3 regions of the Rhodococcus jostii RHA1 genome follow, and region 1 is predicted to be linked to each of the others. Evidence: riboswitches for the same ligand, from Rfam matches in the RefSeq annotation. Region 1 holds a riboswitch; each other region holds the start of a gene.
The links. A riboswitch is a leader RNA that binds a small molecule or an ion and turns the genes downstream of it on or off. The one in region 1 is predicted to bind cyclic di-AMP.
Positions count from the first base shown of each region.

Region 2: it holds a riboswitch for cyclic di-AMP, as region 1 does, so the genes downstream of both, RHA1_RS24255 (transglycosylase family protein) here and RHA1_RS34290 (transglycosylase family protein) in region 1, are expected to answer to the same signal.
Region 3: it holds a riboswitch for cyclic di-AMP, as region 1 does, so the genes downstream of both, RHA1_RS44465 (NlpC/P60 family protein) here and RHA1_RS34290 (transglycosylase family protein) in region 1, are expected to answer to the same signal.

Region 1 is NC_008268.1:7,513,309-7,518,232, forward strand. It holds partial or broken gene RHA1_RS34270 (TetR/AcrR family transcriptional regulator) at 1-477, shown strand, start outside; gene RHA1_RS50730 (hypothetical protein) at 650-787, opposite strand; gene RHA1_RS34275 (SRPBCC family protein) at 820-1,299, opposite strand; gene RHA1_RS50735 (hypothetical protein) at 1,554-1,712, shown strand; partial or broken gene RHA1_RS52215 (hypothetical protein) at 1,724-2,115, opposite strand; gene RHA1_RS49635 (hypothetical protein) at 2,600-2,998, shown strand; cyclic di-AMP (ydaO/yuaA leader) riboswitch at 3,435-3,648, shown strand; gene RHA1_RS34290 (transglycosylase family protein) at 3,657-4,238, shown strand; partial or broken gene RHA1_RS34295 (IS630 family transposase) at 4,351-4,924, opposite strand, start outside.
Region 2 is NC_008268.1:5,237,793-5,242,716, forward strand. It holds gene RHA1_RS24240 (alpha/beta hydrolase) at 1-314, opposite strand, end outside; gene RHA1_RS24245 (helicase-associated domain-containing protein) at 461-2,779, opposite strand; gene RHA1_RS24250 (hypothetical protein) at 2,840-3,028, shown strand; gene RHA1_RS24255 (transglycosylase family protein) at 3,095-3,676, opposite strand; cyclic di-AMP (ydaO/yuaA leader) riboswitch at 3,685-3,898, opposite strand; gene RHA1_RS24260 (YccF domain-containing protein) at 4,133-4,510, opposite strand; gene RHA1_RS24265 (hypothetical protein) at 4,541-4,780, opposite strand.
Region 3 is NC_008268.1:1,196,161-1,201,084, forward strand. It holds gene RHA1_RS05420 (hypothetical protein) at 1-1,180, opposite strand, end outside; gene RHA1_RS05425 (C40 family peptidase) at 1,230-2,282, opposite strand; gene RHA1_RS44465 (NlpC/P60 family protein) at 2,662-3,207, opposite strand; cyclic di-AMP (ydaO/yuaA leader) riboswitch at 3,222-3,386, opposite strand; gene RHA1_RS05435 (DEDD exonuclease domain-containing protein) at 3,853-4,924, shown strand, end outside.

The sequences.
Region 1 (4,924 bases):
CACCCTCCTCACCCAACTCGGTGAGACCCAGATTCTGCAGGTCAACGAGGGGATGCGGCTGGCATTGGGGAAGTACACCGAACCCGGCGGGCTGACCGGAATCCCGGGTCTCGAGGATCTGCTGCGCGCCGGGATCCGCGGTCTGTGGCCGATCATCCAGGCCACCCCCGACGGCCAGCTGCTGACCTACGAGCTGACCGCCCACGCGCTGCGCCGGCGTAGCGTCGGAAACGTGGCGACCGGGGCGATCGCGCAGCGGCAGTACCGCACCATGGACGCCGAAACGGTAGCGTTCCTCACCCTGTGTGCGAGACCCGGGCCGACGTCACCTGGATCACCCCGGTCGAGCAGGTCGCCCGGCTCGCGCTCACCTGCATGAACGGGGTGGTGCTGCGGTGGCTGATCGACCGGGACAGCGACGCCGCCCTGATCGCCCTCGACGACCTGGTACAGATCCTCACCAGCAAAGCCCGCTGACGGTCGCGGGTTCCTGTCCCTGCGATCGACGCCGGAGTGCCACAGCGCAGCAGGTTGGCGGGAAAAGCCAGGGGTGAGGATGCTCTCGCGCCGGGGCCGCGCGGCCCGAAGAGAGGTGGGTTCGATTGTTCGTCCTCGGTCCACGCGCGGTGACGGCCCTCGGCCGATGGGGTCAGCGGTCGAGGGTCTCGCCGCCTGCGGACAGCCGTCGAGCCGCGGGCAGCGTTCGGGTGGGGTACCCCGAACCGGACGCAGTATGCGCGTCCAGCGGATGGTCGTTTCCCACCACCACATCTTCGCGGCACGGCATCCACCGATAATCCTGGACGGCGGTGCGCGCGGTCAGGACTGGTCGGGAAGTGTGTCGTCGGGGCGGTCGACGTTCCCGCGCCAGGCGCCGGTTTCGGTGCCGCGCGCTTCGATGAACTCCTTGAACTTCGCCATGTCGGACTTCACCCGGTGGGTCAGGACACCAAGCTTGTCGGCGACGCTCTCCACCATTCCGTCCGGATCGATATCCATCTGCGCGGTGACCCGGGTGTGGGTGTCGTCGAGCCGGTGAAAGGTGACCACCCCGGCGTGGTCGGGGCCGACGTCGGACCTCCACGCCACCCGCTCGTCGGGGTGCTGCTCGGTGATCGTGGCGTTGAATTCCCTTCTCTGCCCGGCAATGTCCAACACCCAATGGGTGGTGGTGGAATCGATCTGCCGAACCTCCGTCACCCCCTCCATGAACTGAGGAAACGACTCGAAGTGGGTCCATTGGTCATACGCCACGCGGATCGGGACAGCGACGTCGACTGCTTCGGTGATTGTGCTCATGACTCGACGCTTACCCGCCCATCACCTCTCACACGCAGGGGCCCGCATCCAACAGTGGTCCGCGCAGAGGTCGAGGGCATGCCCACACGAGGTGGCAAGGTTGCTCGTTGTCGTCCCCGATCGGCTTCGGTCTTCACGTACTGACGTTGTTGCTGCCATGCCTTGGAGCTCACGCAGCGCACCAAGAAGGGTCAGCGATGGACCGGGGCACTTGGGGTGGGCATCGGCCGTTGACCTGGGCGTATCGTGAACTGATGAAGATGAAATCCTATCAGCGCACGGTTGCCGACTGGCTCGCCGAGCGGGACGAGCTGGTGGTGGAAATCCTCGAACTCGAGGGCCGGTTGGAAAGAGCCACACGTCGCCTCGAGGAGGTATCCGCCGAGATCGCCTGGCCGGGTGGAGCCCGATGAGCGCAACTCGTTCATAGCGGCGCGTTCGGGAACTTGCGTTCGCGCTGCCGGTGTTGGAAGCGCTCCCGCTGTTCGTCGAGGAGCAGGACCCCTCGGCGTTGGGTCCGGTGAGAGTCCCGGCGATCACGGTCCGGACGAGCAGGGCGTGCCGATCCAGGTCGTCGGCTCGCCGGGCCGCCTCCTCGTCGTCGAGTAGCCGTGCCGCCAGCCGGTCGCAGTCGATGAGGAGTTGCTCGTACGCCAGACGTGTCGAGGCCTGCTCGTCGAGCCGGGACAGCACGACCCATTCCGCCCACTGCAACGGTATGCGGGCCAGATGGTAGTTGAACCGCAGAAGGGCTAGCGCCGGGCCGCGCAAGGTTGTCACGATCGGCGACGCTAGCTGGTGTAGATGAACAATCATGGCCGCACGCGCGGCCTGTCCGGGCGCTGTCCGCGCTCGTGCACGGTGTGGAGTGCGCGGAGCGCGGCTGGTGCGGGGTCGACTCTGATCAACATAAGTGGGGTCCTCTCACGCCCCGCGTACCCACCGTTCGAGGTCTCAGACAGCGATCGGACCCATCGGGTGTCGTGTGCGCACGGTGCCGTGATCGAAGTACCGGCGGGCGGTACGTTCGGCGATGCGCTATCTGCTCCGCTACGGCAGCGACTCGGTCGGTGGGCAGGTCCTCGAGGCGCTTCGCGCGGACGGTCAGATCTATCCGTGCCAGTTCCTCGCCGAGGGTGGGACGGAAGTCGTGCTCGCCCGGCGGTGGTCGCGGCATCGGTGCTCCTGGTCGGAGCGGCGGTGTGTTCCGTGTCGGTGCCTCAAACAGATTTTCTTGCAGCGGATTCGGCGCCACTGCGTAGACTATGACTACGGGTGACGCGCCGCTATTCTGATCCGGTTGCCTGCGGGGTCGGTGATCGTCGCTGTCCCGTCGATGATCGTTTCCCGGGATGATGTCGCGGTGTTCGAGGTCGGCGGGGACACCGTCCATGCCGTCTACCTCGAACGCCACTATGGAGCTGCCGGCGCCGTACGGGTCCAGTGCCAGTTGCAGGGCCGACTTACCGGTGAGCTGCCATTCGGCGAGATCGGGCAGGTGACGGTCGGCAGGTCGGCCGAAAAACGTCGTGTACCAGGCAACGGCGGCCTCAACATCGACGACGGAGACTACTGCGTTTACGCGGCCGGGCTTCATGGACGGTCATCCTCCCCAGCGGGCCCGGAATGCATCGATTCGCCCCTCGACTCCGGTCAGCGCCTCGAGGGGGCGACCGAGTCACCGGCACCGGACGAGTAACAGGCCCACGCGACATCGTCCGCCCGACCTCGGGGAGAAGGCCGAGGCGCACCCTTCTGGTGTCGAGGTCGGTAACCATCGAGGCAAGGGCCTCGTCGCGACACAGCGCTCCGGCCAGCGACTCCCACTCGCAGCCGCGAATCTCGAGATGATCCCCTCTCGCTCATGCGCCCGGGCGAGGACATCGACGACGCACCGGTGATGTGAGCTCCGTCACATCACGGTCCGATAACGGAAGGGAAACGGCTCGGCGACGGGGACGTCTTGTCGCCCCGAGCTGGGAAGAGTCCCTGCGCGCCCAATGAGGCCCCGCAACAGGCGAAGACACTCCGCGTTATCAAATGGTGACACTGCGGCCTCGGCCCGTTACCGTCGTCACCGGCCGAGGAAACATCGGCCACATCCGGCCCGCCGCGCCAAACCTCGTCCCGCGGGTACCGGAGTCCCGACGAAGCATTCCAGGGACGAGGACGGGGGACCCAAAGTCCTCCAGGGAACGCAAGTTCTCAGACGGACACCGGCCCGAATGTGCTTCGCACACTCGGATCTTGGGGTGAAGCCAGACCCTCTCCAGCCAGGAGAGGCGAGGCCGGGCGACCTCTCAGCCCGAACCCGACAGCTGACCTCGCAGGCGCGTGTGGAGAGGATCTCGACCACTATGAGCGGACGCCATCGCAAGCCCACCAACACCGGCCGCACCGTCGCCAAGGTCGCCGTCACCGGCGCCATCATGGGCGTCGCCGGAGCAGCCTTCTCGGGCACCGCGAACGCGGCACCCGACTCCGACTGGGACCGCCTCGCGCAGTGCGAGTCCGGCGGAAACTGGGGAATCAACACCGGAAACGGCTTCCAGGGCGGACTCCAGTTCTCCCCGAGCACCTGGAACGCACACGGTGGAACCCAGTACGCGGCCACCGCCAACCAGGCCTCGCGTGAAGAGCAGATCGTCGTCGCCGAGAAGGTCCTCGACTCCCAGGGCTGGGGCGCATGGCCGTCCTGCTCCTCGAGCCTCGGCCTGAGCAGCGCACCCACCCAGCGCACCGCCCCCGCAACCGTGCCCGAGGCCCCCGCGGCGCCGGCACTCCCCGACCTCACGGGCGGCGTCCCCAGCACCAACGGCACCTCGCAGTACGCCGGTGTCGTCGACAACGCGATCGAGGCCGTCAAGGCTCAGGGCATCGCGATCGATCCCCAGATCCTGCAGCTCATCGACGCGAACAAGGGACTGCTCCCGCAGTAATCCCCCGCGATTCACAGAAGAGGGGCCCTGCACCGATCCGGTGCAGGGCCCCTCTTCTGTCGCCTGGTCGTGAGGGTCAGGTTTTCGGTGGATCTAGTGGTGTGTCTCTGATTTAGCTGATCTTTTCCAGTGCGACGCGGCCGCGCGCAACCTTGGCGAGGATGGATTCGGCGGTCGCGGTCCATTCGTACGGTCGGGGGCTTTCATTGTGGGCATCGAGGTATTCCTCAATGGAGGCGATGAGGTGCGGTACGGAGTGAAAGACCCCGCGCCGCAGAGCTTTATCAGTCAGCTCTCGGAACCAACGTTCGACGAGATTAAGCCACGAGGAGGAGGTGGGAGTGAAGTGCAGGTGGAACCGTGGATGCTTATCGAGCCAAGCCCGGACCTTCTCGTGCTTGTGGGTGGCGTAGTTGTCCAGGATCAGATGGATCTCCAAGTCCTTGGGCACCTCGCGGTCGATGGTGCGCAGAAATCTCAAGAACTCCTGGTGACGGTGGCGCGGCAGGCACTGGCCGATCACCTTGCCGGTAAGGACGTCGAGCGCGGCAAACAAGGTGGTGGTGCCGTGACGCTTGTAGTCGTGGGTCATCGTCTCGCCGCGCCCTTGATCATCGGGAGCGAGGCCTGGGTCCGGTCGAGGGCTTGCACCGACGACTTCTCGTCCGCGCACAACACGATCGCCC
Region 2 (4,924 bases), 2.3 Mb from region 1:
GTGATCCCGTGGTCGGACAGCCACGCGGCGTTGGTCTCGTGCTCCCACCCGCTGACGTCGTTGGTCGCGCGGAGGCCGTCGAGGAGATAGAGGGCCTTGTTGCTGCCGTTGTTCGCGAGCCACATCCGCACCTTGATCTGCCCGACCCCGCCGGGTGCGTCGACCCAGTGCTCACGCAGACGGCTGTACGGGTCCGCGGAGGCCGTCCCGCCGCCGACGAGGACGAACGCCAGCGGCAGGATCACCACGGCAATCATGAGCCGGACGACGCCTTTTATCCAACTTTGTGACGGCTTCGTTGCTGTGACAATCACGGTTCTGCCTCCTGGTAGTCGTCCCCGGCCAGGTACATATCAGCATCACGTTATTGCGCGCCCCGAAATTCCTCGGCGTTTGCGCAGAATCGTTATCTGACCCGTGAGTAGTTGTTAACCGCCCGTGGTTAACAAGTACTCACGGGTCAGTCGACGCGGGCGACGGACGTGATGCGGTGAAGGGTGAACCGCCGGACCGCGCCGCTCGCCGGGTCGAACGCGTCGAGTTGACCGCCGCCGACGCTCACGGGATCGACGATGCGGTGCGTCGCCACGCCCTGCGCGTCGACATAACCGATGGTCACGCTGGTGCGTTCCCGCGCCGCCGCGTTGAGCAGGGCGATGGTCGCGGCGCTGCTGGCCCGCGACCCGTCGGAGCGGATGCTGCCGGATCCCCGGGCCGACGCGGCCAGGTCGCCCGCGCGGAGGGTCCGGACGACCGCGTCGAGTTGGGCGTCCGTGGCGACGGCCGGGGTGCGGCCGGCGGGAGCCTTGCGCCGGGTCACGACCCGGGCGCCGCGGGGACGCAGGTCGACCAGGGCTCCGGACGAGTCCTCGCCTGCGGGCGCGAAACCGGCCGCCCGCAGTTCGCCCAGAACTTCCCGCAGCGGTGCCTGCGACACCGCAACCGTCGGAGCCAACGCGCGCAGGGCCAAAGTTGCAGCCACCGGCGACGCCAGGACCTCCGCGAGCAGGGTGGGGTCCTCGCAGCGGACGAACGACGCCGCGACCCCCGCCCGGAGCCGCCCGTGCCGCCTCGCGACGTCGTCGATCAGATACGACAGCGACTGCGGGACGGGTGTGCGCGACCGGGTCGCGAAGAGGCTGTGCAGTTCGGCCGCCGTCATCCCGACGTCGAGGGCACGCCGGACGCTGTCCTCGCTGATCCGGTACATCGACGCCGCACCGGCGGACTCGATGTCCGCGACCAGGGTGATCTGCTCCAGCAGGTCCGGAGTCAGCGGGCCGGGGGCGACGACGGTGAGGTCGGCCTGGACGAGGACGTGGTCGACGGGTTCGGGCAGCGACGCGTGCATCTCGGCCTCGGCGTCGCCGCCGTGGAGCAGTGCGCGTCCGGGTGAGCTGAGCGCTCCGCGGGCGACGAGTCCGAGCGTCGCGGCCTCGTCGAGGGTGCGTTCGACCGCGTGGACCCGCAACCGGGCACCCCAGCGGGGGCGGCGCCACGCCAGCAGTCGGCTGACCTCCGCCGGATCCGCCGAGTGGCCGCTGCCCAGTTCCGCCAGCAGTCCCAGGATCGCCTGCCGGTCGCGCGGCGCGGACGGCGCGCGCACCTCCTCGGACAGCGCGGCGACCGGTTTGTCGTTGGCATCGCGCATGCCGATGAACCACGCCATGCGCGGAAGTTCCAGCCACGCGGCGGCCAGAGCGTGCCACCGCCGGGCGACCGGCGCGGTGAGCCAGTTGTCGACCGCGGTGGTCGGGGCCCAGTAGTTCTCCCCGCTGTCGGACGTCGGCGCCGGATCCGGGGTGCCGCTCGCGATCAGTCCCGCAGCGGAGAGCAGTTCGACGAGCAGGCTCAGCCGGTTCTCGTCGATGCCGGACGTCTTGGCGATCCGGCGCAGTTCGCGGACACCGAGCCCACCTGCCCGCAGGGCGGGCGCCGGGATCTCGCCGAGAGCCTTGACGACGTCCTCGCAGTGGCGAACCAGTTCCAGCGCCTCACCTGCCGCGGCGGCGTTGATGTCGGTCGGCTTGTGCTTGCGGCCCGTGACGGTGGGAGCGGCCAGCGACGTGGGGTCGAAGACGGCCTCCCCGCGCAGGACCTGCCGCACCTGATAGGGCAGTTCGACGGTTTCGTCGTCGATCCACCGCAGCAGCCCGGCGGCGAGGAGTCGCTGCACGGGACGGTCGGGGGGTGTTCCCGGGGCCGCGTCCCGGGTGCGTCCGATCGAACTCGACTTCGACAGGGTCTCCAGGATGTCCCGCTCGACGCTCTGCAGTCCGGCCAGCGCGGCCGTGATGCCGGGTTCGTCCAGCGTCTCGTCGGGTTCGGCGCTGCGTCCGACCCGCCACGGGATGGTGGCCACGACAGCGGGAACGATGCGCAGCGACGTCTTGTCCCCCCAGACGATCCCCACGGACCGCAGGCCGTCCAGCGTGGCGTCGACGGTCTTCTTCGTCGCCCGCGACCCCACTGCGTCCTGCAGCGTGGCCCGCGGCACGGCGACCTCGTCGGCCCGTTCGAGCGCCAGGAGTTCGAGGATGCCGAAGTCCAGCGACGTCAGGTTGTCGGCCGCGCGGGCCACCGATGCCCGCTGTTCGGCGCGGCCGGCGAGGACGACGATCGTGGCAGGCGGTGGAACCGCCAGGTCGGGGCGCTTGCGGAGCAGATCCGTCAGTTCGGCGTCGCTGCGCGCGGCCAGCCAGTCCGCGAGGGTCGCGGCTCCGCGCGGGGAGGCAGCGGTGCCGTTGGTGCTCGCGGTGGCGTCGTCGGTGTCGGTCATCGACTATCAGATTAGAGACCTGGGCTGTACGTCGCCGAATGCTCCTGTCAAAATGGCACCGTGGCTAACAATTCGAAGAAGCAGTACGTGGATCCAGGGTGGCCCGAAACCGCCGATGGAGATAGCGCCGTGACCGAACTGTCGTCGAGCCGTGCGGGCGGATTGTCCCCGTTCGGCGAGGACACCGAGTTCCCGCTGCCGGCGGACTCGCTGCCGTACGCGCATCCGCACACCGTGATCAACCGCTGACCCGACGACACAAGAGGGGCCCTGCACCGGATCGGTGCAGGGCCCTCTTCTGTGAGTCGCGGGGGATTACTGCGGGAGCAGTCCCTTGTTCGCGTCGATGAGCTGCAGGATCTGGGGATCGATCGCGATGCCCTGAGCCTTGACGGCCTCGATCGCGTTGTCGACGGCACCGGCGTACTGCGACGTGCCGTTGGTGCTGGGGACGCCGCCCGTGAGGTCGGGGAGTGCCGGCGCCGCGGGGGCCTCGGGCACGGTTGCGGGGGCGGTGCGCTGGGTGGGTGCGCTGCTCAGGCCGAGGCTCGAGGAGCAGGACGGCCATGCGCCCCAGCCCTGGGAGTCGAGGACCTTCTCGGCGACGACGATCTGCTCTTCACGCGAGGCCTGGTTGGCGGTGGCCGCGTACTGGGTTCCACCGTGTGCGTTCCAGGTGCTCGGGGAGAACTGGAGTCCGCCCTGGAAGCCGTTTCCGGTGTTGATTCCCCAGTTTCCGCCGGACTCGCACTGCGCGAGGCGGTCCCAGTCGGAGTCGGGTGCCGCGTTCGCGGTGCCCGAGAAGGCTGCTCCGGCGACGCCCATGATGGCGCCGGTGACGGCGACCTTGGCGACGGTGCGGCCGGTGTTGGTGGGCTTGCGATGGCGTCCGCTCATAGTGGTCGAGATCCTCTCCACACGCGCCTGCGAGGTCAGCTGTCGGGTTCGGGCTGAGAGGTCGCCCGGCCTCGCCTCTCCTGGCTGGAGAGGGTCTGGCTTCACCCCAAGATCCGAGTGTGCGAAGCACATTCGGGCCGGTGTCCGTCTGAGAACTTGCGTTCCCTGGAGGACTTTGGGTCCCCCGTCCTCGTCCCTGGAATGCTTCGTCGGGACTCCGGTACCCGCGGGACGAGGTTTGGCGCGGCGGGCCGGATGTGACCGATGTTTCCTCGGCCGGTGACGACGGTAACGGGCCGAGGCCGCAGTGTCACCATTTGATAACGCGGAGTGTCTTCGCCTGTTGCGGGGCCTCATTGGGCGCGCAGGGACTCTTCCCAGCTAGTGGCGACGAGACGTGCGTATCGCCGAGCCGTTGCCCTTCCGTTACCGGGCCGTTATGTGAGGAAGCTCACATCACTGGGGAGCGTCGACGATGTCCTTGCCGAGGGGCATGAGCGAGATGGGGATCATCTTGAGATTTGCGACCGCGAGCGGAATCCCGATGATCGTGATCGCCATGGCGATTGCCGTCACGACGTGCCCGATCGCGAGCCACAGACCGGCGATGACGAACCAGATGACGTTGCCGATCAGCGAGGCGACACCGGCCGTCGGCTTGTCGATGACGGTCTTCCCGAACGGCCACAGCGCGTAGACGCCGACCCGGAACGACGCGATGCCGAACGGGATCGTGATGATCAGGATGCAGCACAGGATTCCGGCGACGAAGTACCCCAGCGCCAGCCACAGACCGCCGAAGATCAGCCAGATGATGTTGAGCAGAATTCTCATGATCGTCCCATCGGTCGGTGGTCGGGTGTGTCAGCGCGAGCGTCTGCCCTGTCTGAGCGCCGCGACGATTCCGAGGAGGAAGCCGATCGGGCACGCGAGGGCGATGAGATAGAGAACGAGGCCCGGTTCGGAATCGGAGAGCACCGGGGTCAGGAAGATCGCCACGATCGCGACGAAGCCGATCGCGAAGAGGGCGAGTGCGACGCGCAGGAGTCCGTCGCTCCTCCGGGGTGTGTGAGGAGTGCTCGGAGGAGTCGGTTCGTGGGCCACACCAGCAACGATAGTGCCTGGAAACCCGGATGTCGGAGGGGGTCTCTGCAAGGTAGACTGTGGGCACTGCGCGTCCCGCACCAGAGGTGGGGCGCGCTGTTTTGCATACCAAGTGCAACCAACTGCACTCCAAGTGATGAGCGG
Region 3 (4,924 bases), 6.3 Mb from region 1:
ACCACGCCGTCTCGTAGGCGACCGAGCCGCGTTCGCCGTATCCGGAGAAGTCGGTGTCCTCGGGGAACTCGGTCGGCGGACCCTCGGCGCCCACCTGCGCGGTCAGCGCCGGCGCGATCTGCCGTTCGGCTTCGCCGGTACCCCGGTATGCCGCGTACTCCGCGTAGCCCTCCAGCACCCACATCGGTGAGCGGTCCACCGTCTCGGCGCGCGCCGCCACGTGGATCAGCTCGTGCCGCAGGATCGCCCGCCGGGTGACCTCGGTCAGCCGGTCCGCGGATGCGGGGCTGAACACGATCCGCTGTCCGGTGACCGTGGCGGCATCGGGGTCGACGGCGTCCGAGATGGCGACGGCGGCGATGTCGCGTCCGTCGTGATTCGGGCCGACGAGCGCCGTGAACTCGTCCTGCGATCCCGCGACCCACACGAGCGCGCGGCCCGCCCAGTTCGAACCCCACAGCTGAGTGGCGTTGACGACGGCGGCGGGAAGTTCGTCCGCCAGCCGGTCGACCATGGTGGCGTTCTCGGGATGTCCGAGCACCACCGACGTCCGCCCGTCACCGGTGTCGACGCGGCGCGACACGACGGGTCCGAAATCCCACGGTCCACGCCAGGTCCGCCGGTCGCCGTCCACGGTGGCGCTGTCGCTGACCAGTGCCCAGCGCTCGCCGCGCCGGGCGACGACGAGAGCCACCGGCTTTCGGGTGGGACTCTCGTCCGCGATCGCGTAGCGGAGCTGCACGGCGGGGGCCCACACCTCGTCGGCCCCGAGCGCGTCGACGAGACTCGACGGCACCGCCGTCTCGGCGCCCTCGGCGATCTCGTAGCCCCAGTCCGAGAATTCCACCCCGGCAACGTTGCCCGCCCGCCGCGTCTCGGCGGCCAGGAATCCCGGTGCCGCCGCCTGATCCATCAGACCGGACAGCCGGGCCGCGTCGTTCGTCCGCACGGCCGACGCCCACGTGTCGAGGAGCGTCTGGACGGCTGCCGCACGCGCCTCGGCGTCGGCTTGCGCGGTGCCGACGGCCCCGTCGGCGTCCCGCTCGGTCCGGGAGAACCCCGTCAGTGCGAGTACGACGACGACGGCGAGGACGAGTCCGGCCAGTGCGGCCAGCTCCCACGGGCGCGCCTGACGGCGCGAGGTCGGATCCGTTGCGGGAGACGGGTCTGAAGCGGGCACGCCGGTGAGTGTATGAGCACACCCGGCCGCCGCTGTCGGACGGTCGCCGTCAGTAGCGGCGCGCCCCGTAGAAGGGGAACTTCGCCATCGACTCGATCTTCACCGGAACACCGAACGTCGAGGCGTGGAGAATGTTGCCGTTGCCGGCATAGAGGCCGACGTGGGACGCGTCGTTGTAGAAGAGGACGACGTCGCCGGGCTGCAGGGCGTCGCGGGACACCGGGGTGCCGCCGCTGGCCTGCGCCTGACTGGACCTGGGCAGCGTCTTGCCGATCTGCTTGTACGCCCACACGACGAGTCCCGAGCAGTCGAATTCGTCCGGACCGGTGGCGCCCCACACGTAGGGGTCGCCGATACGGGTCATGCCTGCCTGCAGCGCGCTCGTGCCCGAGCCAGGGGTGAGATGCGCGAGGATCGTGTTCGGGTCGAAGCCGGGCGGGAACGGCGTCCCCGCCAGCTGGTCGCGTTCGGCGCCGGTGAGATCTCCGAATGCCTTGATCACGTCGGCGATCTGCGCCTGCAGGTCGCTCTGCTTGCGTTGTAGATCGTCGCTCACCGCTTTCGCTTGCTCGGTCGCGGAGCGTGCGGCATCCGCGGACTTCTTCGACGCCTCGGCGGCCTTCGTGGCTTCCGATGTGGCGGACTGGAACTGCGCGACCTGATTGCGGGTGTCGTTGGAGATGGCGTCCAGAGCGGACATCTGGTCCAGGAGCTGCTGCGGCGAATCGCTCACCATTACGGCGAAGAGGCGATTGGTCCGTGCGCCCTGGTAGTTGGCGGTGGCGAGCTTGTTCACGACGGGCTGGAAGACGGCGACGCGCGCGTTGGCGGCGTCGAGCACACCCTGGTCCGCCGCGAGCTCGGCGTCGGCGTCGCGTTGCGCCGACTGCTTGGCCTCGAGATCGATCTGCGCGTTGTGGAGTGCCTCCGACGTCTGCTCGGACTGCCGGGACAGGTCACCGAGCTTTGTCAGCGCGTCGGTCGGGTTGGTGGTGACCGGGTCTGCACCCGCCTGGATCGCGGGCAGCGACACGAGCGCCACCGACAGCACGCCGGCGGTCAGCACGCTGCCCAGGGAGCGCTTCATCTTGTGTGAGGCCACGGAAATGCAGTTCTCCGATCGTCGCTCTCCACCAGCCGGGTCGGGTGTCCGATGCGCGGCTCAGGGATTTCCTCGGCCGATGCGACCGTGGAGTGCCGAAGAGGTGGTGACCCGCGTTGCCGCCCGGTTGGCGCGACAAGACTTCGCAAGGTCTCGGATAGGTTACGGAATGGCATACGTTTGTGTCCACCTGTGTCACGAACGGGGTGGCGGGGACCACCCGACGGGTGAACGACACGCTGTCTGCCTGGGGCGCAACGACATCGAGGGTGGGTTCGAATCGTGATTCGAACCACCCTCGGTGGTCGTGCGAGATCCTACGAAGCTACCCCGTGCATCCCCGCGCTCGACTCGGTGGATGCCTCGCGTCGCGTGTGGATCAGTAGCGGCGTGCGCCGTCGAAAGGCATGGACGCGATGGGCGCCAGCTTGACGGGCTGCCCCTCGGTGGAGGCGTGGATCACGTTGCCGTTGCCGGCGTAGATGCCCGAGTGCGATCCGCCGTAGAAGGAGACCACGTCGCCGGGGCGGAGATCGGACTGCGACACGGGAGTGCCTGCCGCCGCCTGCGCGTAGCTGGTGCGCGGCAGGTTCAGTCCGGCCTGCTTGAACGCCCACTGCACCAGACCGGAGCAGTCGAACGAGTTGGGGCCGGCGGCGCCGTAGACGTACGGCGAGCCGAGCTTGGTCTGTGCGGCCTGAACGGCCTTGTCACCTGCGGTGCTGGCCGGCGCCGGGGGCGCAGGCAGGTTCGGGACACCGGGGATCTGCGGGATGACGACACCCGGGATCTCGAAGGTTCCGACTCCGGGGATGGTGACGGGATCTGCGGCCGCGGGGGCCGCGGTAGCGGTGAGCGCTCCGACTGCGAGCGCGCCGGCGACGACTGCCCGTCGCACATTCCGCTTGGAAACTTGTGACGCCACGAAAGGGGTACTCCGTTTCTTCCATTCATCCGCCGACCGAGTTAGCTGACGGGTTCGGGCTGGGAAGATCAGCCCTACCCACCGGTGCGTGAGGACGTCCCGGCGGGATTCACCCCAGTAGAAACTTGGGTTCCCGGTACGGCCACTCTCGCGAGAGACCGATTAGGCGGTGACTAGCGATGCTGCCCCGGTGTTGGGGCTGCGAGACTCCGCTAGGTCTCAGGAAGGTTACGAAATGGAATACCCCGATGTCGACCGGGACACGCGGAAAGTGTCCGTTTGGGCCGATTTGGGCTTCGCGGGCGCGCGATACCCACATTCGGTAACGACTGGATAACAGGCGGTTGGTTTCCGATCCCTTTTCGATAGCGGGAGTGGGCATTTTCGCGGAGCCTGACGACTCCCCGATGTCTTCTCGACCAGTGTTCCTGCTGTTCAGCGGGGTGCCGCGGACCGCACCCGCCGCACGCGCCGGACCTGCCGGCACCGGTCCCCGCCCCGTCCGGACCCCTCCTTCGCGGTCGCGCGCCCGACCCTCGCACCGCCCGCGACCGTCGCCCGAGGCGGGCAGTGTGATCCTCGTCTCTCCGGGCTCTTCGGGCTCGCCGGGCGGTTCTGTCGGTGCCCGTCCATACGCTCTGAGCCGTGAGCGTCCCCGGTGTACCCGAACAGCTGAGATTCGACGAGCTCGACACCCCACTGCGGGACACCACGTTCGTGGTGGTCGATCTCGAGACCACCGGAGCGCGGCCGGGCGAGGACGCCATCACCGAGATCGGCGCCGTGAAGATCCGCGGTGGCGAGGTGATCGCCGAAATGGCCACCCTCGTCGACCCGGGGCGGTCCATTCCCCCGCACATCGTGGAGATCACCGGCATCACCACCGCCATGGTGATCGACGCCCCGCGGATCGAGCGAGTGCTGCCGGCGTTCCTCGAGTTCGCACGCGGGGCGGTGCTCGTCGCGCACAACGCCCCGTTCGACACAGGCTTCCTCAAGGCCGCCGCGTCCGCGACCGACACCCCCTGGCCCAAGTTCACCGTGCTCTGCACCGTCAAACTGGCCCGGCGCGTCCTCAGCCGCGACGAAGCGCCGTCGGTCAAGCTGTCGTCGCTGGCCCGGCTGTTCGACGTCGGGACCACTCCGACCCACCGCGCACTCGACGACGCCCGTGCCACCGTCGACGTCCTGCACGCCCTCATCGCGAGGGTCGGCAATCAGGGAGTGCACAGTCTCACCGAGCTCGTCGACTACCTTCCCGACGTCTCCTCGCACCAGCGGGCGAAACGCTCGCTCGCCGGCCATCTCCCCCATGCCCCCGGCGTCTACCTCTTCCGCGGACCGTCCGACGAGGTCCTGTACGTCGGCACAGCCACCGATCTGCGCCGGCGGGTGCGCAACTACTTCACCGGCTCCGAGACGCGCGGCCGGATGAAGGAGATGGTGGCGCTGACCACCCGGATCGACCACGTCGAGTGCGCGCACGCACTCGAGGCCGGTGTGCGCGAGCTCCGGCTGCTGGCAGCGCACACGCCTCCGTACAACCGGAGATCCAAGTACCCGAAACGCGGCTGGTGGATCACGCTCACCGTGGAGGCCTTCCCCCGGTTGTCGGTGGTGCGTACCCCGACCGCCGACTCGCTCGGTCCGTTCCGGTCGCGCTCGACCGCCGTCGACCTCGCCGACGTCCTCGCCGAGTACTGCATTCTCCGCACCT